Regions from separate parts of the Streptacidiphilus sp. PAMC 29251 genome, predicted to be linked through region 2. Evidence: riboswitches for the same ligand, from Rfam matches in the RefSeq annotation. Region 2 holds a riboswitch; each other region holds the start of a gene.
What was found. A riboswitch is a leader RNA that binds a small molecule or an ion and turns the genes downstream of it on or off. The one in region 2 is predicted to bind cyclic di-AMP.
Positions count from the first base shown of each region.

Region 1: it holds a riboswitch for cyclic di-AMP, as region 2 does, so the genes downstream of both, ACXKR8_RS22710 (M23 family metallopeptidase) here and ACXKR8_RS30905 (transglycosylase family protein) in region 2, are expected to answer to the same signal.
Region 3: it holds a riboswitch for cyclic di-AMP, as region 2 does, so the genes downstream of both, ACXKR8_RS45090 (glycoside hydrolase family 16 protein) here and ACXKR8_RS30905 (transglycosylase family protein) in region 2, are expected to answer to the same signal.

Region 1 covers NZ_CM135725.2:4,838,751-4,846,121, forward strand. Annotated here, with positions in the region: gene ACXKR8_RS22685 (hypothetical protein) at 1-196, opposite strand, end outside; gene ACXKR8_RS22690 (DUF1996 domain-containing protein) at 200-1,306, opposite strand; gene ACXKR8_RS22695 (LuxR C-terminal-related transcriptional regulator) at 1,590-2,270, opposite strand; gene ACXKR8_RS22700 (sensor histidine kinase) at 2,267-3,517, opposite strand; gene ACXKR8_RS22705 (hypothetical protein) at 3,514-4,278, opposite strand; gene ACXKR8_RS22710 (M23 family metallopeptidase) at 4,449-5,315, opposite strand; cyclic di-AMP (ydaO/yuaA leader) riboswitch at 5,328-5,464, opposite strand; gene ACXKR8_RS22715 (thioredoxin family protein) at 5,568-6,149, opposite strand; gene ACXKR8_RS22720 (undecaprenyl-diphosphate phosphatase) at 6,295-7,224, opposite strand.
Region 2 covers NZ_CM135725.2:6,467,073-6,474,443, reverse strand. Annotated here, with positions in the region: gene ACXKR8_RS30930 (NAD(P)/FAD-dependent oxidoreductase) at 1-1,037, opposite strand, end outside; gene ACXKR8_RS30925 (Ppx/GppA phosphatase family protein) at 1,285-2,220, opposite strand; gene ACXKR8_RS30920 (DUF501 domain-containing protein) at 2,217-2,765, opposite strand; gene ACXKR8_RS30915 (FtsB family cell division protein) at 2,834-3,268, opposite strand; gene eno (phosphopyruvate hydratase) at 3,365-4,654, opposite strand; gene ACXKR8_RS30905 (transglycosylase family protein) at 4,812-5,579, opposite strand; cyclic di-AMP (ydaO/yuaA leader) riboswitch at 5,583-5,737, opposite strand; gene ACXKR8_RS30900 (HAD family hydrolase) at 5,844-6,578, opposite strand; gene ACXKR8_RS30895 (winged helix-turn-helix domain-containing protein) at 6,595-7,371, opposite strand, start outside.
Region 3 covers NZ_CM135725.2:9,437,246-9,444,616, forward strand. Annotated here, with positions in the region: gene ACXKR8_RS45080 (hypothetical protein) at 1-1,097, opposite strand, end outside; gene ACXKR8_RS45085 (ATP-binding protein) at 1,189-3,549, opposite strand; gene ACXKR8_RS45090 (glycoside hydrolase family 16 protein) at 3,590-4,846, opposite strand; cyclic di-AMP (ydaO/yuaA leader) riboswitch at 4,861-5,006, opposite strand; gene ACXKR8_RS45095 (pyridoxamine 5'-phosphate oxidase family protein) at 5,227-5,880, shown strand; gene ACXKR8_RS45100 (transglycosylase SLT domain-containing protein) at 6,142-6,729, shown strand; gene ACXKR8_RS45105 (arabinofuranosidase catalytic domain-containing protein) at 6,975-7,371, shown strand, end outside.

The sequences.
Region 1 (7,371 bases), 1.6 Mb from region 2:
CCCGCTGCTCCAGCAGCGGTACCCGGGCCATCAGCGCGATCAGCAGGATCGCCGCGAGCCCGGCCAGCAGCCCGCTCAGATGCGCGGTCGCCGCGGGAACGGCGGACAGCCTGGTGGGCGGTCCGGTTCCGCGCCACCAGGCCAGGACCACGGCGCCCAGGAGCACACCCAGGGCTGCGCGCAGGGCGGTCGCCACCGGTCAGGGCTTGTGCTGGTCGACGCCGTAGCCGTTGCACTGGCGACCGCCGTTGATGCAGTGCGCCACCAGCTGCTCCAGGCGGGGCTGCTGCCAGCCGTTCATGAAGTCGTAGTGGAACGAGTAGCTGGCCCCGGAGGAGTAGCGCAGTCCTGCCGTGCTGCCGCCGGGCAGCTGGTAGGGGACCTTGATCTCCAGCATCGGCAGCGGCACCGGGAACGCCGCCGGGCAGACGCCCTTGACCGGGTAGGCCATGTGCGAGCGGTGGTCGGCGGTGTCCAGGTGGATGCCGTCCCAGCAGCTCGGCGCCTGGAGGTGCACCACCAGCGAGGAGCCGGCCGGGCAGGAGCTCGGGAAGGTGTCGGAGACCTGGTTGCCGCAGCGCCAGTTGCCCTTGAAGTCCGCCGCCGAGGGGGTGTGCATGTCCCCGACGATCAGCCGGAAGCCCTGCGGGAACGGCATGACGGTGCGGTAGTCCTTGACGCCGGACTTGTAGTAGACGGTCACCGTGGTCGGGTTGACCACCTTGTCGTTCTGGTAGAGCGTCGGGAACCAGTAGCCGGAGGTGTCGCCCTGGTCCTGGCAGGAGGTGCCGCCGCCGGCCCGCAGCGAGGCCGGGGTGGAGTCGGCGTCCGTGCCGCGGTTGCCGATGAAGGTGTGGTTGTGCGAGGCGCCGGGCTGGCCCGGGTAGACGATCGGGTCGTCGGAGAGCTGGCGGGTGGCCGTGCAGTCCGCGTGGATCTCGTGGTACTGGGCCTGCGGCGGCGGGCCGCTGAAGGTCCGGGTCGGGACGACCTTCTGCGGCAGGGTGGCATCGGCCGGAAGCGTCGCCGGAGCGCCGCTGGGCGATGTCCCGGGCATGCCGGGCATGCTCGGCATGCCCGCCGCCGTGGACGGCTGCCCGGTCGCCGCGGCGGTACGGCCGCCCTCGGACGCCTGGGCGGCGTCGCCGAACACGGGAGCGACCACCACCCGGCCGGCCAGCACCAGACCGGCTGCCAGGGCGACCGCGAGCACCACGCGGCCCCGGCGGAGCCGGTGCCGGGCCGGACGCGGCGCCGGCTCGGCGGGGGGTGCGCCGGGCCGGCGCGGGGGCGGGTATTCGGTCATGGGGGTCCCTTCGAAGGATCGGGTCGGCGGCGGGTGCACGCCGGCGCCGGGCGCCCTGGGGCGGGCCGCGCCCTGCCCGGGGAAGGTGGGGGCAGGGCGGGTGCCGGCGCCGACTCGTGCTCGGCAGGAGCGGTTGCCGGCGCCGACTCGTGCACGGTAGGTGCCGCGGCGGGCCGCCCGATGGGTCGAAGGTCCCGGGTCGGCGGACGAACCGGCCCGGTTCACGGGACCTGAGCGGCCCGGGGCCGGGCCTCGGACCGACCGGCCGCGAACCGGTCGGGCCTCAGCCGGACCAGGTGACGATCGCCTCGGTGCGGCTGGCGACGCCGAGCTTCGCGTAGGCGTGGCTGAGGTGGTTCTTGACGGTCTTCTCGCTCAGCCCGAGCCGGGCCGCGATGGAGGCGTTGCCGAGACCCTGCGTCAGCAGGTCGAGGACCTGCCGCTCACGCCGGGTCAGCCCGTACTGCTGCTGGGCCGACCAGCGCCGGGTGGCCTGCTCGCGCTCGCGGTCCTGCCGGCCGGGCCGCTCGCGCAGCAGCGAGGTGGCCACCCCGACCGCGGTGGGCGAGAGCCAGCCCTGCCCCGAGGCCACGGCGGTGACCGCGCGCAGCAGCTCGTCCGGGTCGAACTGGCCGTGCACCAGGTAACCGCGGGCCCCGCCCTGGAGCATGCCGGTGACCACCGGGACGCTCTCGTCGCTGGTGGTGACCAGCACCGCCGCGTACTGGGACAACTGGCTGATCACCGAGAGGCCGTCGGCCAGCGGCATCCGGTAGTCGAGCAGGACCACGGCCGGCCGCAGCCGCCGGGCCAGGTCCAGGGCGTCGAGTCCATTGGCGGCCTCGCCCACCACCCGCACCCGCTCGCTGGCCGCCAGGAAGCCGCCGAGCGCGGCGCGGACGATCGGGTTGTCGTCCACGATCAGCACCTCGACCACCCCCGCCGCCTCGAACCAGCCGGTCATGGGCGCCGGCCCGAGCCACGGCCGCGGCCGCCGGGAACCGGCGACGGCGGTCCGGCCGGCGGCACCCGCAGGGTGACCCGGGTGCCGACCCACCGGCCGGGTTCGACCAGCACCGTGCCGCCGATCGCGGCGGCCCGCTCGGCCATGCCCATGATCCCGAAGTGGCCCGCCGCCTGCAGCTCGCGCGGATCCCTCGGCGCCCCGCAGCCGACGCCGTCGTCCACCACCGTCAACTCGGCGGTACCGGCGGTGTGGGCGAACCGGACCTCGACCCGGGCCGCCCGGGCATGCCGGTGCACGTTCTCCAGGGCCTCCTGGAGTATCCGGGCGCTCTGGTAGCGGACCTCCAGCGCCGGATCCGCGCCCTGGAGCGACACCGTCGCGGGCACCCCGGAAACGGCGGACCAGCTCCGGCAGACCCGCTCCAGGGTCTCCGCGAACGGCCGGTCCGGCTCGTCCTCGCGCAGCCCCTGCACCAGCAGCCTGGCCTCCCGCGAGGCCGCCTCGGCGCCGCGCGAGACGGTGTCCGCCAGTTGCTCGGCCAGGCCCTCGGAACGGCGCATCGAGGCCGGCAGGGCCAGCGCCGCGAAGGAGACCCCGCGCAGGGTCTTGGCCACCGAGTCGTGCAACTCCCGTGCCAGCAGGCTGCGTTCGGAGGCCGCCGCGGAGGCCTGGGCGGCGCCGACCGCCTCCACCACCAGATCCATGGAGCGGACCAGCGCGGATCTGGCCACCGCTCCGCCGATCCCGGCCAGCACCAGCGTCATCGGCAGCGCCATCACAAAGGCGACCACGTCCGGGGCCGGGTCGAAGCGCCGGGCCAGCTCCGCGGCCACCGCGAACCCGACCGCCGCGTGCAGCGCCCACCAGGGCAGCGCCCGCATCCCGGCCAGGGTCCCGGCCAGCGCCGTCGACCCGGCCGCGCAGCAGAAGTACGCCATCCCGCCGTTGCTCAGCAGCAGCACCGCCACGGCCGGCAGCGCGTCCACCGCCACCACCGGGACAGGTCGGCGCAGCACGCCCGGCCACCGGGTGAGCACGCTCAGCTCGGCCACCGTGGCCACGGCCGTGACCAGCAGCACCGCCACCACCCGCCAGCGCTGCTCGACCAGCAGCAGCCCGGCGCCGGCCGCGGTGAGCGCGAACGCCGCACGGCCCAGCAGCACGGCCCGGCACAGCGCGGCGGAGGCCACCACGGGATCGACCCCGGCGACCGCGCGCGCCGCGTCGGGCAGCTGCCGGCTCACGGCGCCAGCACCACGTCGTCGAGGAAGAAGTGGTAGGTCTGCGGGAGCTGGTCCTGGGCCACCACCAGGTCGATCCTGCGGATCGCGCGGAGGCCGAAGCCACCGAGGTCGACCACCACCTCGGACCACTGCTCCGGCCCGGACTGCGCGGTGACCCAGGTCCTGGCGTTGCGGACGGCGGGGTCGGCGGACGCCGAGATCCGCAGCACGGTCCCGTACTGCCGCCCGCCGTACAGGCGCAGCCGGAGCTTGGACCCCGGGGCGAGGGTGACTGGCGCGGCGGCGGTGAAGGTCACCGCGGCGTCCTCGTTCCTGCGGTCCACCCGGATCGACGGCTGCCCGGAGCCGGTGACCTGCTCGCCCGGCGCCACCTTGGCGCCGGTCCCGGTCAGCTGCCAGCCGGTGCCCAGCGCCGACGCGTACAGCAGGCAGGAGGGCCGCCCGGCGTTCTGCGCCAAGGCGCGCCCGGGGGTGGACGGCGCGCAGTTCAGCCGGGCCGGGGCGGTCGTCGGCACCGGCGCGGACGTCGTGGCCGCCGCGGTGGACGGCACGGGCGCGGGGACGGCGGCCGGCGCGGAAGCGGCCGGGACCGGCCGACGGGCAGCGGCCGACTTGTGCCCGGGTGCCAGCAGGGCCGGCAGCACCACCGTCAGCACGGCCGCCACCAGGGCGAGTCCCAGGTAGCCGCCGCGCCGCAGACCGGTCGGGGAGGAGGAGCCGCGCGCGCCGCGGGCGCGGGCCCGGGGCCGGGTCGCTCCCATCGCAACGGCCTCCTTCGACGAGCACCCCCGTGAACACGGCGACAATAGCCCAGATGCCCGCACCCACGGACCGGTCGGAGGCCCCGCTGCCCGGACCCTGCCCGGGCACACCGAAGGCCCCGCTGTCGGGGGGGTGTCAGCGGGACCCTCGGAATCCTTGGAGCCCTCGGTCAGAGGGCGAGACCGTGCCCGGCCAGCCAGGTCGACGGGTCGACCGGCTCGCCGCCCGCCGGACGCACCTCCAGGTGCAGGTGCGGGGCGGTGACATTGCTGCCGGTCGCGCCGACCCGGCCGATCGGCTGACCCGCCGTCACGGCGCCCGCGCCGACGCCGATCGCCGACAGGTGGCAGTACCAGAGCTCGGTGCCGTCGGCCAGGGTCTGCACGACCCGGTAGCCGTACGCCCCGGCCCAGCCGGCCGAGGTGATCCGGCCGGCGCCGACGGCCACCACCGGGGTCCCGGTGGGGGCGGCGAAGTCCTGGCCGGTGTGCAGATGCGCCCAGAACGAGTCGGCCTGGCCGAAGCCCACCCCGGGGGCGGAACCGGCGACCGGGGCCACCAGCGCGCCCACCGACCCACCGCTCGGCGCGGCCTGTACGGCGGTATCGGCAGCGGCGGCGGCCTGCGCGGCGCTCGCGGCGGCAGCGGCGGCCTCCGCGACCTCGGCGGCGGCCTGTGCGGCGGCCGCGGCCCGGGCCTGGTCCTCGGCCGCGATCTGCTGCGCCCTGGCCTGCTTGGCCGCGGCCGACTGCGCGGCCTGCCGGCGTGCGGCGTCCTCGGCGGTGGCGCGATGCTGGACCGACTGGGCCCGGATCCGCTGGGTCAGTGCCAGACCGGGGTCGGTGGCCGGCAGGGCCACGGACTCGCTCCGGTCGTGCTCCTGGGCGACCAGCAGGGTGCCGCCCCGGGCGGGTTCGTTCACCGCCGCCTGTGCGGGCACCCCGGCGAAACCGGTGGCTCCGACGGCCGCCATCGCCGCGAAGCCGAGCACGGCCGTGGACTGTGCGGGTGCCCAAGTGGGCTGGTGCGACGCCACGTTCGGCGTACTCCTTTCCTTCCCTCTCGCCGACCGGGTTAGCTGACGGGTTCGGAGAGGAAGGTCCCCTACAGCCAGGTTTCGGCTGATTCACCCCAGAAGTACGTGGTTCCCCGGTTCCCAACTGCAGGATTAGGCGATCGCATGCGACGCCGTCCGTCGAACGGCTGAACTTCGCTCTGCGTTATAGAAAGGTAATCCTAGTGACGGTTGAAACCAAGGGATTCCGGGGGGGCAGTTGGGGATGGAGCGTCAGTTCCCGGGATACAGCCAGTCCACCAGGATGTTCGCGGCCTGGTCCGGGTTGAGGGTCCTGGCGTCGGCGAAGCGGCCGGCGTCGCCGGGACGGCTCGGCGTCCCGTCCGGGCCGAGCGGCAGCAGCGCCGGGATGCCGCTGCTGCTGAGCGTCACATAGCGGCCGGCCAGGTCCATGTTGTGGTCGTAGTGCCCGACGTCGATCGTCACCAGGTGGTAGTTGCGGGCCAGGATCTGGTGCACCCCGGGGTTCTGCACCAGCGTGGACAGCGCCCGGCAGTCGTCGCACCAGGTCGAGCCGAAGTCCAGCAGCACCGGGCGCCCGTCGGCACGGGACGCGGCGAGGGCGGCGGCCACGTCGGCCGCGGCGTCGCGGGCCGGGTCGTAGCCGTCCGGGACGGCGGCCGGGGTGATCGCGGGCAGCGGCAGGAAGGGCCGGGCCAGGCCGAGCGAGTCGCTGGAGGCCGAGCCGGTCCGGTGCGCCGGGGGGAGCGCCCTGCCGCGGACCTCGACGCAGCCGCTGAGCCCCAGCAGGGCGAGCGCCACGGCCAGCGCCGCCCATCGCCGTCGACCGGTCATCGGGCCTGCCATTCCTCGCCGCCGGGTACGCCGGATATGTCGGGTACGTTCAGACGATCATTCGAGCAGAGGAACGAGCCGGAACCCGGCATACGCGCCGCTCGACCACCCGTACGAGGGACACCGGGCGAGCGAAGGGCGGTGGTCAGCTCAGGGTCAGGTACGCCAGGCTGCCGAGGCCGGCCACGGTGCAGTAGATCGCGAACGGGGTCAGCGTCCTGGTCTCGAAGTACTTGGTCAGGAAGCGCACCGCGACATAGCCGGCCACGAACGCGGCCACCCCGCCGGCCAGCACCTGCCCGCGGATGCCGTCGCCCTCGTGGCCGAGCAGCGAGGGCACCTTCAGCAGGGCCGCCGCGCCGATCACCGGGGTGGCCAGCAGGAAGGCGAAGCGGGCCGAGTCCTCGTGCCGCATGCCCTTGAAGATGCCGGTGCTGATGGTGACGCCCGAACGGCTGATGCCGGGCAGCAGGGCGAGGATCTGGGCCGCGCCGATGACCAGCGCCGAGGCCCAGCCGAGCTTGGTGATCCGGCGGTCGGACAGCACGTCGGGGTGGACGTCCTCGTCGCCGGGGAGCGGGACGGCCGGGTCGTCGCCGGCCCGGCGGCGTCCGGTGCCGCCGCGGCGCAGCCGCTCGGCCACATAGAGGACCACGCCGTTGAGGGTCAGGAAGATCGCCGCCGGGATCGGCTTGCCCAGGGACTCCCGGAACACCTTGTCCAGCGCCAGCCCGGCGATGCCGACCGGGATGGTCGCCACGATCAGCAGCCAGGCCAGCTTCTCGTCCACGGTCTCGATCCGCCGGTGCCGGACCGAGCTGACCAGCCCCGATATCACCCGGATCCAGTCCCGCCAGAAGTAGACCACCAGCGCCAGCGCGGTGGCCAGGTGCAGCCCGATCAGCACGTTCAGGTACGGGGAGTCGGCGGCGGAGACATTGAGGTCCGCCTTCCAGTGCCCGCCGAGCAGGGCCGGCACCAGGATGCTGTGGCCGAGACTGGAGACCGGGAACAGTTCGGTGACGCCCTGGAGCAGGCCGACGCTGATCGCTTCTGGATAGGTGAGGACGGACATCTGCGGCCTTCGGCAGGGGGGCGAATCGCTGGGCAGTCAGAAAGTACTACAGCGATGTAGACCCTCAATCCCCGTGCGACTCCTGTTCACCACCCTGCCGCCCAGCGTTCACCAGCAGCCCGCCCGGGCCGCCGATCCGGCCCTGAT
Region 2 (7,371 bases):
CCCCGCATGCCGGAGATGACGTTGTCGCCGAGGACGATCGCCTGCCGCACGGCGTGCTGGGCGTTCGGGGGGCACCAGGCGCCCTCGCCCGCGGCCAGGTCGGGGACCTGGGCGTTGTCGCCGGCGGACCAGACGTTGTCGAAGCCCTGGACCTGCAGGGTCGCGGCGGTGTCGACGTGGCCGCGCGGGCCGAGCGGCAGGCCGAAGTTCGCCAGCGCCGGGTTCGGCTTGACGCCGGCCGTCCAGACGATGGTGGAGGCGTCGACCTCGACGCCGTTCTTCAGCACCACGTGCTTGTCGACGCAGGAGTCCATCGAGGTCTCGATGTAGATCTCGATGCCGCGCTCTTCGAGCTTCTCCTTGGTCCACAGACCGAGGTCGGGGCCCATCTCCGGAAGGATCCGGTTGGCCGCCTCGACCAGCAGGAAGCGCATGTCCTCCCGCTTGACGTTGTGGTAGAGCTTCGCCGCGTCGCGGGCCATGTCCTCGACCTCGGCGATGGTCTCCACACCGGCGAAGCCGCCGCCGACGATGACGAAGGTGAGCGCCTGCTTGCGCACCTTCTCGTCGGTGGTGGACTCCGCCTTGTCGAGCTGGGCGATGACGTGGTTCCGGAGGCTGATGGCCTCCTCGACCGACTTCATGCCGATGCCGTGCTCGGCCAGGCCGGGGATCGGGAAGGTGCGGGAGACCGAGCCCATCGCCACGACCATGTAGTCGAAGGGCAGCTCGTAGGGGTCTCCTGCGGCAGGGTGGATGACGGCCACCTTGCGCACCTGGTCCACGGAGGTGACGTGGCCCGTGAGGACCTCCGCGGTCTTCAGGATGCTGCGCAGGGGGGCGACGAGGTTGCGCGGCGCGACGTTGCCGGCCGCCGCCTCGGGAAGGAAGGGCAGATAGGTCATGTACGACCGCGGGTCGACGACCGTGACGGTCGCCTCCCCATAGCGCATCTTCTTGAGGATGCGCATCGCGGCATACAGGCCGACGTATCCACCGCCGACGATAAGAATGCGAGGACGCTCCGTGGTGCTCATATCCGAAAGTATCCAGCACCCTGGGGACCACATGTAGCGGGCCTACTCACCGACCACTGGACAGGCACTGCTACACTGCCCGCCCACGTGTGGCCCCCGGCCCCCGGGTTCACCCCGGCTGGCATAACCGCAGCTCGCCGCCGCACCGGCGACCCCGTACCGGAACCCGATCAGGGCCCGGACCTCAAAATCCGGACGAACACTCCCTCAGGACCACAGAAGATCCGGGAACCCCACGTGAAGAAATTCACAAAGTTTCCGGGACGGCAGGCCGTGCCGCACTCCAGGCGATGCCGTCGAGGATGTCGTGCTCGCTCACCACCAGCTCCTGGGCCCCGCTGCGCTCCATGATCGCCAGCAGCACCAGCGCCCCCGCGCCGATCACGTCCACCCGGCCCGGGTGCATCACCGGGATGGCCGCGCGCTGCTCCGCGGTGCTGGTCAGCAGCAGTTCGGCGACCTCGCGGACCCGGGCCAGCGGGATCCTGGAGTGGTGGATCGCCACCGGGTCGTAGGCGGGCAGCTCCAGCGCGATGGCGGCCACCGTGGTGACCGTCCCGGCCAGGCCGACCAGGGTGGCCGCGGTGGTCAGCGGGACCGCCTCGGCGGCCAGGTCCAGCGCCTGCTTGATGTCGGCGCGCATGGAGAGGGTGTCCTCGCCATGACGCTCCGTCAACCGGACGCAGCCGATGTCCACCGAGCGGGCCGCCTCGACCCGGTCCGAGCCGAGCACGAACTCGGTGGAGCCGCCGCCCAGGTCGAACACCAGGTAGGGAGGCACCAGGCCGTCGGCTGCGCCCAGCTCCCGGGTGGCGCCGGCGAAGGACAGCTGGGCCTCCTCGTCGCCGCTGATCACCTCGGGCTCGACGCCCAGGATCTCCCGGACGCCGTCCACGAACTCGGCCCGGTTCTCGGCGTCGCGGGAGGCGCTGGTGGCGACGAAGCGGACGCGCTTCGCGCCGTGCTCGGCGATGACGGCGGCGTACTCGCGGCAGGCGGCGAAGGTGCGCTCCAGCGCCTCCGGGGCGAGCCGTCCGGTGCGGTCCACGTCCTGGCCGAGACGGACGATGGTCATCCGCCGGTCCAGGTCGCGCAGCTCGCCGGTGGCAGGGTCGAGGTCGGCGACCAGCAGCCGGATCGAGTTGGTGCCGCAGTCGATCGCGGCCACGCGCTGGGGGCTCACTTGCTGTCGTCCTCGTCGTCGATGGGGGCGGTGTCGTCCTCGGTGGTGCCGGGGACAGTGACGCAGCAGCCCTTGCGCCACCACTGCGGCAGCTTCGCCAGGGCCTCGTCTCCCAGCGGGTTCACCCCGGGGCCCGCGGCCAGCGAGTGGCCCACCAGGACGTGCAGGCACTTCACCCGGTCGGGCATCCCGCCGGCGCTGGGGAAGCCCTCCAGCACCTCGATGGCGTCGCGCTTGGCGATGTAGTCCTCGTGCGCCCGCTGGTAGGCGGCGGCCAGCTCGGGATCCTCGGCGAGCCGCGCCGTCTGCTCCTTCATCAGGCCGTCGGCCTCCAGCGTGCCGATCGCGGAGGCGGCCCGGGGGCAGGTCAGGTAGTACAGCGTCGGGAACGGCGAGCCGTCCTCCAGCCGCGGCTGGGTCTCCACCACGTCGGGGAGGCCGCAGGGGCAGCGGTGGGCGACGGCGCGCAGCCCGCGCGGCACCCGGCCGAGCTGGGCCGCGATGGCCGCCACGTCGTCGTCGGAGACGGGGTTGTGCGAGGTCATCTTCTGGGCCTTCTTCAGTACGGGGTGCGGCTTCAGTGCGGGGTCCGGCTTCAGTGCGGGGTCCGGCTTCAGTGCGGGGGTGTGGCGGCGTCCGTCGGGGAGGCCGCGTCGGCGGCGTCCAGGGACTCGAACAGGTTGTCGTACCAGGGCTGGCCGGCCGCGCCCGCCTGGGCCTGGGCCTGGGCCGAGGCCTGGGCCGAGGCGCTCGGGGTGGGATCGACCGCGGTGAACGGGGTCTCGCCGGGGAAACCGTAGTGCAGCCGCTCGCGGGCCTGGGCCGTCACATAGGCCGGATCCTGCCAGCGGGCCCGCTCCCGGCGCAGCTCGTCCACCTGGGCCTGGGCCTGCTCGGCGGCGGCGCGCTGCTGGGCGATCTGCGAGCGCTGGGCGATGAACTGCCGGGTCGGGTAGGCCAGCGCGGCGATCAGCGAGCAGAGCACCAGGGCGAGCACCGCGGCGCGGCCGGTGAAACGCGGCCTGCGACTGCCTGCCTTGCTGCTCACGTTCTCGCCCTCCCGTGTCCCTGTGGATGCGCCGGTGCCCCGCCGCCCACCCTAGAGGGTGATCGCGGCGGGGCACCGGTCCAGCACGACGAGTCGTCAGTCGGCGGCGGGCTGGAAGCGCGGGAACGCGCCGCGGCCGGCGTACTCGGCGGCCTCGTCGAGGATCTCCTCGATGCGCAGCAGCTGGTTGTACTTGGCGACGCGCTCGGAGCGGGCCGGGGCGCCGGTCTTGATCTGGCCGCAGTTGGTGGCGACGGCGAGGTCGGCGATGGTGACGTCCTCGGTCTCGCCGGAGCGGTGCGACATCATGCAGCGGAAGCCGCTGCGCTGGGCCAGCTCCACCGCGTCCAGGGTCTCGGTCAGCGAGCCGATCTGGTTGACCTTCACCAGCAGCGCGTTGGCCGCGCCCTCCTTGATGCCGCGGGCGAGGCGGACCGGGTTGGTGACGAACAGGTCGTCACCGACGATCTGCACCTTGTCGCCCAGCTTGGCGGTGAGGGTCTTCCAGCCGTCCCAGTCGTCCTCGAACAGCGGGTCCTCGATGGAGACCAGCGGGTACGCGGCGACCAGCTCGGCGTAGTAGTCGGTCAGCTCGGAGGCGGAGAGCGCCTTGCCCTCGAACTGGTAGGCGCCGTCCTTGTAGAACTCGGACGCGGCCACGTCCAGGGCCAGCGCGACGTCCTTGCCGGGGGTGTAGCCGGCCTTCTTGATGGCCTCGACGATGAGGTCGAGCGCCTCGCGGTTGCTGTCCAGGTTCGGGGCGAAGCCGCCCTCGTCGCCGAGACCGGTGGAGAGGCCGCGCTCCTTCAGCACACCCTTGAGGGTGTGGTAGACCTCGACGCCCCAGCGGACGGCCTCGGAGAACGAGGGCGCGCCGATCGGAGCGATCATGAACTCCTGGATGTCGACGTTGGAGTCCGCGTGCGAGCCGCCGTTGAGGATGTTCATCATCGGGACCGGCAGCACATGGGCGTTGGGGCCGCCCAGGTAGCGGAACAGCGGCAGGTCGCTGGCCTCGGAGGCGGCGTGCGCCACGGCGAGCGAGACGCCGAGGATGGCGTTGGCGCCGAGCGAGGACTTGTCCGGGGTCGCGTCCAGGTCCAGCATCGCCTGGTCGATCAGGCGCTGCTCGGTGGCGTCGTAGCCGATCAGCTCCGGGCCGATCTGCTCGATGACGGCGAGGACGGCCTTCTCGACGCCCTTGCCGCCGTAACGGGACTTGTCACCGTCACGCAGCTCAAGGGCTTCGAAGGCACCGGTCGAGGCGCCGGACGGAACGGCGGCACGCCCGGTGCTGCCGTCGTCGAGGCCGACCTCGACCTCGACCGTGGGGTTGCCTCGTGAGTCGAGGATCTCCCGGGCTACGACGACGTCGATGGACGGCACAGGCATCTCCTTGGGGGAATACTGGGGTGCTTACCCCAAGAGCCTAGCCGCAGCAGAGGGCGTGGCCACCCGGACCGCGCGGGTGTCTCACCAGCCGGAGCCCCTACCCACCAGTAGTTCACCTGGCGGGCAGGGGCCGCGGGCGGGGCAGTCGGAGTCAGCCGACGTCGAGCCGCTGGCCCGGGAAGATCAGGTCCGGGTTGCCGCCGACGGTGGAGCGGTTCTCCTGGTACAGCGCCTTCCAGCCGCCGCCGAGGTGCGCGGAGGCGGCGATGCCGGAGAGGGTGTCGCCCGGCTTGACGGTGTAGTCGCCGTGGCCGGTGCTGTGCGTCGGGGACGCCTGCTGCACCGAGGGGGCGGCGTGCTTCGGGGTGCTGGGGGTGGTCTTCACGCTGTGCGTGCTGCTGCCGGCGCCGCTGTGCTTGCCGGTGCTGGTCTGCTTGGTGGTGCTGTGCGTGGTGGTGGTCTTCTTGGCCGGGGCCTTCTTGGCGGGGGCCTTCTTGGTCGGTGTGGTGCTCACCACCGGCGCGCCGCCGCCCTGGCTCAGTCCGGCCCGGGGTCCGCAGACCGGCCAGGCGCCGGGGCCCTGCGCGGCCAGCACCTTCTCGGCGATGGTGATCTGCTGGCCCTTGCTGGCGTGGTTGGCGGTGGAGGCGTACGCGGTGCCGCCGTACCCGGCCCAGGTCGAGGCCGAGAACTGCAGCCCGCCGTAGTAGCCGTTGCCGGTGTTGATGGACCAGTCGCCCCCGCTCTCGCAACTGGCGACCTTGTCCCAGGTGGACACGGATGCGGCGGAGGCGCTGGTCGCGCCGATCAGCGGCAGCGCTATCCCGGCGGTGCCGAGACTCGCGGTGGCCACCAGACGCGCGGTGCTGCTGCTGCGGGGCTTGCGATGGCGACCGGCGACAGGGGTGGTGAAGAGCATGGCAGGGTCCCTCTCCGACGCCTGCGAGGTGAGCTGTCGGGTTCGGGCCGGTAGGTAGCCCGGACGCTTGACGCGTCTTCACCCCGAGCCGCAGCCTTGTGAACTGCGGCGACTTACCTGGGTCCCCCGCTCCTGCCCAATCAAAGAGTGTGGGTTCCGCCCCCCGGCTGGACAGGACTCGGCGTCCCGAAGGGCAGTCGCCCGCGCATGCGGGCGTGCCGGAAGGCTAGACATATGAACTGCATAACCACAAGCCCCGTCCCTTCACTGAAGTAGGGAGAAAGCTCCCAATTCACTCCAGTGGTCGATCACGCAGTCGTCCGCAACTCCCGCACCCACCAGGCGCTTCCGCCGCCGCTCGTCCCCGCCCGCGAATCCGACGAAATCCACCCCGGCGCCGGCCGCCGCCTCGACATCGGTGACCGCGTCCCCGATCAGCACCGCGTCAGCGGCGCTGCCCCGCACCGCGGCCACCGCCCGGTCCAGCAGATAGGGGCGGGGCTTCATCAGCGCCGGGTCCGCGGGGCGGCCGAAGACCCGCCCCCGCAGCAGCTCCGCCAGCGGCTCCCGGCGCCGCAGGTACGCTTCCACCGCGGCGGTCGCGTTATTGCTGACCACGGCCACCGACCGGCCCGAGCGCAGCAGCCGCAGCACCGCGTCCACGGCGTCCGGCGTCTCCGCGGCGGTGCCGACGGCCTCCTGCTCGGCCTCGGCCAGCCGGCCGTCCAACTGCCGGGTGAGCGCCTTGATCTCCGGCTCGGACAGGCCCTGGCCGCCGAGCGCCTTGGCCAGGCCGTCCAGCAGGCCGTGCGGATCCTCGGTGCCCGCCAGCTCGCCGGGGAGCCGGACGCCCTGCGCGTCGAGCTCGCGCAGCAGCTTCCGGGCCACCCCCGGCGCCGGGTGCCCGGCGAACACCGAGCAGACCGGACCGTCGAAGTCCAGCAGGACCACCTTCGCCCGCTCCACCTTCGCTGCTGCCGGGGCTCGTTGCGGTGACACGACGGATGGCTCGCTCTCAGTCTCTGGGGTCTCGGTGCAGTTGGACGCCATAGCGTTCGGCCTTTACCCACCAGGACTCGAAGAACGCCTGGACCGTGCGGACGAACTTGGAGTCGACATGGTTGGGCAGGGCGTGTCGAGTACGCCAGAAAAGCTTACTGTCCAGGCCGGCCAGGTCGTCGATCCGGTACTCCTCGCCACCGATGTCGACCGACCGCTCCGTCAGCTGGTAGAAGCCCTCCAGCACCTCGTTCCCGTTCAGCACGTACAACTTGGTCATCGGCGGAAAGGGTACGGCTCGAACCTCCACCTTCGGGTTGCCTTCGACCAACTGGAAGGTGCGCAGGTTGTCCACCGCCGCCTGCAGGCTGGCCACCTGGGTCTGCGTGATGAGCTGCAGCCGGGCCAGCGGACGGTGGTCGTCGGGATGGCCGATGACCCGCGGAAAGGTGGGCGTGGCCGAGTAGTTGGAGACCAGCAGCCGGATCCGGAACTCGCTGAGCACCGTCCGGGAGGCGCGCAGCGCCAGCATCTGCAGCTGTATCGCCGCGACCAGGGACTCCGAGGTCACACAGAAGGCGTCGATGGTCAGCTTTCCGGACCTGGTGGCCAGCGCGATGCGGTTCTGCAGGGTCTCGATGGTCCGGCTGGGCCCATGGCTGTGGCCCTCCGGCTCCTCCAGCGGCGGCTCGCCCTCCGCCGGGGCCAGCACCGCGCGCTTCCCCGGCGAGGTGATGATCAGCCCCTCGTCGGACAGCTCCTGCAGCGCCTTCTGCATCGTCGCCCGGGACAC
Region 3 (7,371 bases), 3.0 Mb from region 2:
GCGGCGGCCTGCTGTCGCAGCTCGGCGTCGGCCGCGGTGAACCGCTGGAGGTGTGCGCGCACGGTGGCGTCCGGTTGCTCGGGGTGGGCGGCGGCGGTGCCCGGATCTCTGTCCAGCAGGGCGGCCAGCGGGGAGCTGAATCCGGCGAAGCCGGAGCTGAAGGCCTGCCCCTGGGTGGTGCGGACCAACGCCAGCGCGTCGCTGCCGGAGGCCTCCCAGACCAGGGTGCGGGCCTGCCAGGAGTCGGTCAGCCGGGGGAGTTCGGTCCCGGTGGCGGCGCTGAAGGCATGGTCGCTGTGCAGGGTCTCCCCGACCGTCCAGCCGACCAGCGCGGTCAGCAGCAGCGAGGCGGCCAGCAGGCACGGGTTGAGCCGGCGCTGGAAGTGCCGGCTCAGGAACCGCTGGGTGCCGATCAGCAGGACCAGCGCCACCGGGGCGGGGACGAGCACCCCGATCAGCGCCGCTGCCGACAGCCAGCCGCTGTGCCGCTGCCGGAGCAGTTGCTGCTGGTCGGCGGCCTGCAACTGCGTCACCTCGGCCAGGATCCCGGTGGCCGGGTCGTGCATCAGGCTGGAGGCGTAGCTCAGGTAGGCGGAGCCCAGGGCGCCCTGGCCCTGGGCCGCGTGAGCCTGTTCGATCCGGCTGGTGTATTCGACCAACAGGCCCTCAATGGACTGGAGTTGGGCGCTGCCGGCCGACCCGGTGGCATCGTCCTGGGCGGCCCGCTCCAGCGCCTGGTTCGCCGACTTGAGGTCGTCCTGGTAGCGCTGGCCGGGGCCGCTGAGCCGGACCGTCCCCGAGGCGAAGCTCCCGGCCGCGACCCGGTCCGCGTCGGCGAGGTAGTAGGCGACCTGCGAGGTGTCGACGATCGCCGGAACGGCGCGGGACTCGGCGGCCGAGACGGCGGAGTGGGCGCCGCCGAGCGCGAATTCCAGCGTGCCCCACAACGCCGCCGTGCACAGCACCAGGGCGACCAGGACCCGCCGCAGCCGCCTCGGGGCGGGGGTCCGCGGTGCGGTGGCGCCCGGGCCGGGGGCGTGCGCCGGGGCGGGCGCGGGCGGGGCCGCGCCGGCCGTGGTCGCGGCGGTGACCGTCATCAATTCCGCCCTGGGTTCGGCCTGTTGGGGTTCAGTGGATGGGGAACTACTGATCAATGCCCACCCTGGTGGGAGATCAACCGCGGTACGGTCAGCGCGCTCCGCGCTCCCGGCGCCCGGCGATCAGGGAGTGGATCTCCACCCGAGAGGCGGCGCCGAGTTTCGCCAGGATGTGCTCGACATGGGCGTCCGCGGTCCGCTTGGAGATCACCAGCCGCTCGGCGATCTGACGGTTCGACATGCCGTCCGAGACCAGCGAGGCGACCTCGCGCTCACGGGGGGTCAGCTCCCCTGCCCCGACCCCGGCGCCATGGCGCGGCCCCTGGGCGGCCGTCCGTACCCGCGGTCCGGGCAGGGCGCCGGTGTCCTCCTGCACCATCCGGACGATGTCCGCGACCCGTCCGACCGCGCCGAGCTGCCGCCGCCGCGCGTAGGACTCGGCGCCCAGGACCCGGCGGACCTGCTGCTCGGTCCGCTGGTGCTCCTGCTGGAGGCTGAGCACACCGCCGAGGGTGGTGCCGGTGGGCTCCCAGAGCTGGGCCACCGCGCCCAGCAGCAGGGCCGCCCGGGGGTGGCGTCCGCGCACCGCCGCGATCCAGGCCAGCAGGTCCAGCGCGTAGGCGGTGCCGATGCTGTCCCCGAGGCTCCAGGCACAGGCCAGCGCGGCCCGACCGTCGGCCTCGGCGCCGTCCACATCGCCCAGGACCCAGCCGGCCAGCCCGCGGAGCACCCGCAGATAGCCGGTGACCCAGCGCTCCTCCGGCTCTGCCTCCATGGCCCGCAGGCCGCGGCTGCACAGCTCGATCGCGGTGGCGGGCTCGCCCGACAACGCGCAGATGAAGGCGGTCTGGGCGTCCAGGACGGTCAGCGTGAAGTCGTCGCCGAGCGCCGACAGCCGGCCGCGGGCCTCGTCACAGCGGGTTCGGGCGTGCTCGGCGTCGCCGAGGAACATCAGCGCGAGCCCCTGGTACATCACCGAGTGGGCGGTCAGCCGGGCGTCGCCGAGCTGTCGGCCGATCGCCTCCGCCTCGGCCAGATAAGGGAGTTCCACCGCGGAGGAGCCGTGGAACACCCCGAGGTAGCCGTGCCGGGCCAGACCCCAGCCGCGTTCCAGGACCGGTTCCGGCACCCGGGTCAGCGCCCGGTCCATCCAGACGGCGCCCTCGCCGAGCAGTCCGGCGGCCATCCAGTACGGCCAGCTGGAGACCGTCATCGCCAGCGCCTGCCGCTCGCCGCCGGGCCGGGTCACCGCGAACTCCAGGGCGGCCCGAAGATTGCCGTGGTCCCGGCGCAGGGCACGGAACACCGGGAGCTGCCGGGAGGTCGGGAAGGCCTCCTCCAACTCCAGTAAGCGGGATCGGAACCAGGCGCGGTGCCGGTCCCGGGTCGGCTCCTCCTCGCCGATCCGGGCCAGCCACTCCACCCCGTACTCGCGGATGGAGTCCAGCAGCCGGTAGCGGGTGCCGCCCTCGTCGTCCAGGCGCAGCACCACCGACTTGTCGACCAGGCCGATCAGCTGCTCGACCACCTCGCCCCGGGCCAACCCGCCGCCCGCGCAGACGTGTTCGGCGGCCGGCAGGTCGAAAGTACCGGCGAAGACCGACAGCCGGGCCCAGACCAGCCGTTCGACCGGGCTGCAGAGGTCATGGCTCCAGCCGATGGTGGTCCGCAGCGTCTGGTGCCGCGGCACCGCGGTCCTGCGGCCCCCGGTGAGCAGCCGGAACCGGTCCTCCAGCCGGACCGCGAGCTCGTCCAGCGGCAGTGCCCGCAGCCTGACCGTGGCGAGCTCGATCGCCAGCGGGATGCCGTCCAGCCGGCGGCAGAGGGCCAGCACGTCCGGCTGGTTGGCCTCGGTCAGCACGAAGGAGGGCATCACCGCGGTAGCCCGCTGGGCGAACAGCGCGACCGCGCCGGTCCCGTCGATGCCTTCCGGCTCCACCGGCAGCGGCGGGACGACCAGCAGGTGCTCGCCGGGCACGTCCAGCGGCTGTCGGCTCGTGGCCAGCACGCTGACCTGCGGGCAGTTGCGCAGCAGCAGTCCGGCCAGCGCGGCGCAGGCGTCGACCAGGTGCTCGCAGGTGTCCAGCACCAGCAGCACGGTACGTCCGGCCAGGTGGTCGGTGAGCTGCTCCAGGGCGGTCCTGGCGGCCTGTTCGGGGAGGCCCAGCACGGCGCAGACCGTCCGGGCCAGCAGGTCGGGGTCCTTGAGGGCGGACAGCTCGGCCAGGAAGACGCCGTCGGGATAGGCCCCGCGCAGGTCGGGCAGGGCGCGCAGGGCGATCCTGGTCTTGCCGACCCCACCCGGACCGGTCAGCGTGACCAGCCGAGAAACCGCCAGCAGCCGCTGCAGCGAGGCAAGTTGATCCGCCCGGCCGACAAAGCCCGTGACCTCGGCGGGCAGATCACCGGCACGCCTCCAGGGAGCGTTCCCGCCCGGAACAGCCGTGCTCATGCTCCCAACGTACAGGCGCGGGCCGGGCGGTGACAGGGAATCAGAGTGGCATATGCCAAAAATTGGCCTCCCGGCTCAGCGGTAGACCCGGACGTAGTCGGCGGCGAAGCTGATCGGTGCCGTGCCGGAGGGGGGGGTGGTACTGCCCGGCGCTGACCGAGAGGCTGAGGTTCAGGTAGGCCGACCAGCCGGTGCCGACGCCGGTGTGGTCCGAGTAGACCTTGGTGCCGTTGACGTACCAGTCGACCGAGTCGGCGCCGTAGTAGGTGCCGATGGTCACCCAGCTGTCCGGGCTGACGGCACTGGCGTCGGTGTAGTAGTCGTGGGCGGCGTTGACGTGGTTGGACAGCTCCAGCAGGTGCGGGTTGTCCGGGTGGTACTCGAAGGAGTCGATCTCGCCGTTGCCGTCCTTCCAGGTCCACAGCGCCGGCCAGGCGCCGGTGCCGGACGGGAGCTTGACCCGGGCCTCGGCGTAGTCACCGGTCTTGACCTGGAAGCCCTGGGTCGAGCCCTCGGTGGTGAGCTGGCCGGTGGTCCAGGCCTGCTTGCCGTTCTCCAGGGTGGTCGAGGACGGGGTAGCGGTGAAGGTGGCGACACCGTCGGCCACGGTCACGGCGTTGGGGCTGAGCCAGTCGAGCTTGTTGTCGTTCGGGTTGTGGCTCCCGTACTGGAACGCGGTGCTGGTGCTGCCGACCCAGCGGCTGCCCCAGGCGATGGGTCCGCTGAACTCGTCGGACCAGGCCAGCGACTTCCCCGGCACGGGCGCGGCCCCGGTCACGGGCGCGGTGGGGGTGGGTGTCGGGGTCGGCGTGGGGGTCGGCGTCGGGGTCGGCGCGGGTGTGGCCGGCGTGGTGGTCGGGGCGGCGGCGGACACGGCGGCGGACACCGTCAGCGTCCGGGAGGGGAGGTTGTGCCAGGCGCCCGAGGCGTCCTGCCAGAAACCGAACTCGGTGTAGCTGCCGGCCGACAGCGTGCGGCTGCCGGTGGTGATCGAGACGCCGCCGGGGCAGATCCGGACGTTGGACGCGGAGCCGGGGAAGTCCAGGTTGGCACCGGCCGCGTCCCGGACGCCCACGCCCAGGGTCCTGGCCGTGAAGCAGGAGCCGGAGTGGACGGTGAGGGCCGCGCGGGCGGGGGCGCCGGCGGTCATGGTGGCGGGGGTGAGCCGGTCCTGGGTGACGCCGGAGGCCGCGGGGGCCGCGGCGGCCGTGTTGGCCGTTCCCGCGAGCGGGATGGCGGCCAGGGCGGCCGCGCCGGCTATCGCGCCGAAGCGCGCAGGGGTGATCGACAGGGGCATGGCAGGGCCTCGTGACGCCTACGAGGTGAGCTGTCGGGTTCGGGCCTGAGGAAGCCCGGCCGCCTGGGGAGCGGCTTCACCCCGAGCCGGTACCCACCTGCCCGTGCGGGCGTGGGTACGGCAACTGACCTGGTTCCCCCGCTCCTGTCCGAGTTCGGTGCTCGGGTTCCCGCCGGCGAGCGGACAGGACTCGGCGTCCCGGCGACGGGGTCCGCCCACGGCGGAACCTGCAGGCTAGGCAGGCGAACGTGGATTCGACAATGCAATGTGCGTCTACTCACACCCGCCTCCAAAAGGGCTTGAGCGAGCCTCGAAACGGTGGTCATAATGTTCTAACGCAAAGATATTTATGCACTAGTTCAATAGAGAGCAGGGAATCTGTGGCCACCGCCGCCTACCAGCCGACCGAACGCACCGTCCCCACCCGCAGTCGGGAGCGTGCCTCCTACGACCGTGAGCTGGTTCACTCGATCCTGGACGAGGGCTATGTCTGCCACCTCGGCTTCGTCCGGGACGGCGCCCCGGTCGTGCTCCCCACGCTCTACGGCCGGATCGGCGAACGGCTGTACCTCCACGGCTCCACCGGATCCCGTCCGCTGCGCGGAGCCGCCGACCCCGGCCTCGCGGTCTGCCTGACCGTGACCCATGTGGACGGCCTGGTCCTGGCCCGCTCCGCCTTCCACCACTCGCTCAACTACCGCTCGGTCGTCGTCCACGGCACCGCGCACCAGGTGGTGGACCCGGCCGAGCGCGCCGAGGCCCTGGACGCCCTGGTGGAGCAGGTGGTCGCGGGACGGTCGCAGGACTCCCGCCGCGCCGACGCCAAGGAACTGGCCGCGACCGCGGTGATCCGGCTGGACCTGGACGAGGTCTCCGCCAAGGTCCGCACCGGCGGCCCCGTGGACGACGCCGAGGACCTCGCCCTTCCGTACTGGAGCGGTGTGGTCCCGGTCACTCGCGGCCACGGCACACCGGTCCCGGCCGAGGACCTCGCACCGGGCACCCCGCTGCCGCCGTACCTCGGCGCGGGCTGAGTCGGGGGTGCGGCGCTGGGCCCGGGGCGTGGCGCGGAGGGCAGGAGGCCCCGGTTCGGTGGGCGCGGGGATGGGGGCACAAGGTCCCTAGGGCGGCGACGTTGATCGTGTGAGGGTGGATGTACGGGCGAAAAGTTCACGCCCGTGGCGACCGGCCTGAGTCCACGGCCGGTGAGCCCCTCGACTGTTGCCTGCGGGAGATACCCGGCGAGCGGTCGTGGCCGTTGACGACGTGTTCGTCGTAGATCCCTCAGGAGAGTCATGCAGCAGCTCAAGTCCCGCACGCCCGCAGGTCTGACCGCCTACCTGGTGATCGCCTCGACCGTGGTGCTGGGCACGGCGGTGGGCGCCCCCAGCGCCCAGGCCCACGCGGCACCGGCGCGAATAACCGGCTCGGCGGCGGCCAAGGCGGCTGAGGCCAAGGCAGCTGGGTCGACCAAGGCGGCTGGGGTCAAGGCGGCCAAGGCCGCAGCGCCCGCCAAGACCGCTGCCGGCCGCGCACCGGCGCAGAAGAGCTATCCGAACAACCTGGAGGGCTGGATCTCCGAGGCCCGCGCCGTCCTGGCCGCGCACGGGGACCATGTCCCCAACGCCCATGCCATCAAGGCCCGTGCGATGACCGAGTCCAGCGGCAACCCCCGCGCCGAGAACCACTGGGACGGCAACCAGGCCCTGTACGGGGGTACTTACGGTCTGATCCAGACCATCAAGCCGACCTTCGCCGAGTGGTCGCTGCCCGGGCACAAGGACATCCTGGACCCGGTCGACTCGATCATCGCCGGCGTCCGCTACGCCAATGACCGCTACGGCTCCTTCGACAGCGTCGCCTACGGCAAGCAGGGCTACTGACCTGTTACAACGATGGACTTCCACGGCCGTAGCGTCGGCTGTCGGAAACCCCTGGCTCCGGCCCATCTGAGCTGATCCATCATCAGATGCGCAGTCCTCTTCATCATCCCAGGTGGGATGGCTGGTGCGAAAACTTCCGCCGCAGCGCGCCGACGGGATCGCGCGGAGAGTCTTGACGCACCCGGTGCCGAGTGCCTCAATGTCCGTTACAACGTTGGACTCCCTCCCCACCCAGGAGCACCCCCATGCGTAGAAGCGGATCCACAGGCGACCGGTTACGACGTGGCCCATGGCGAAGGGCTCTCCTCGCGGCCGGTGCGGCGCTGGCGCTCGTCCTCGGCGTACTGGTCGCCCTCCCCGGGGTGTCGCAGGCCGCGGGTACGCTGCCGTGCGACATCTACGGCGCCGCCGGCACCCCCTGCGTCGCCGCGCACAGCACGGTGCGTGCGCTCTACTCCGGCTACAACGGCAGCCTCTACCAGGTCACCCGGGCCTCGGACAACACCACCCGCGACATCGGGCTCCTCGCCGCGGGCGGCTATGCCAACGCCGCGGCCCAGGACACCTTCTGTTCCGGCACCAGCTGCACCATCACCAAGATCTACGACCAGTCGGCCCAGCACAACGACCTGCTGATCGAGC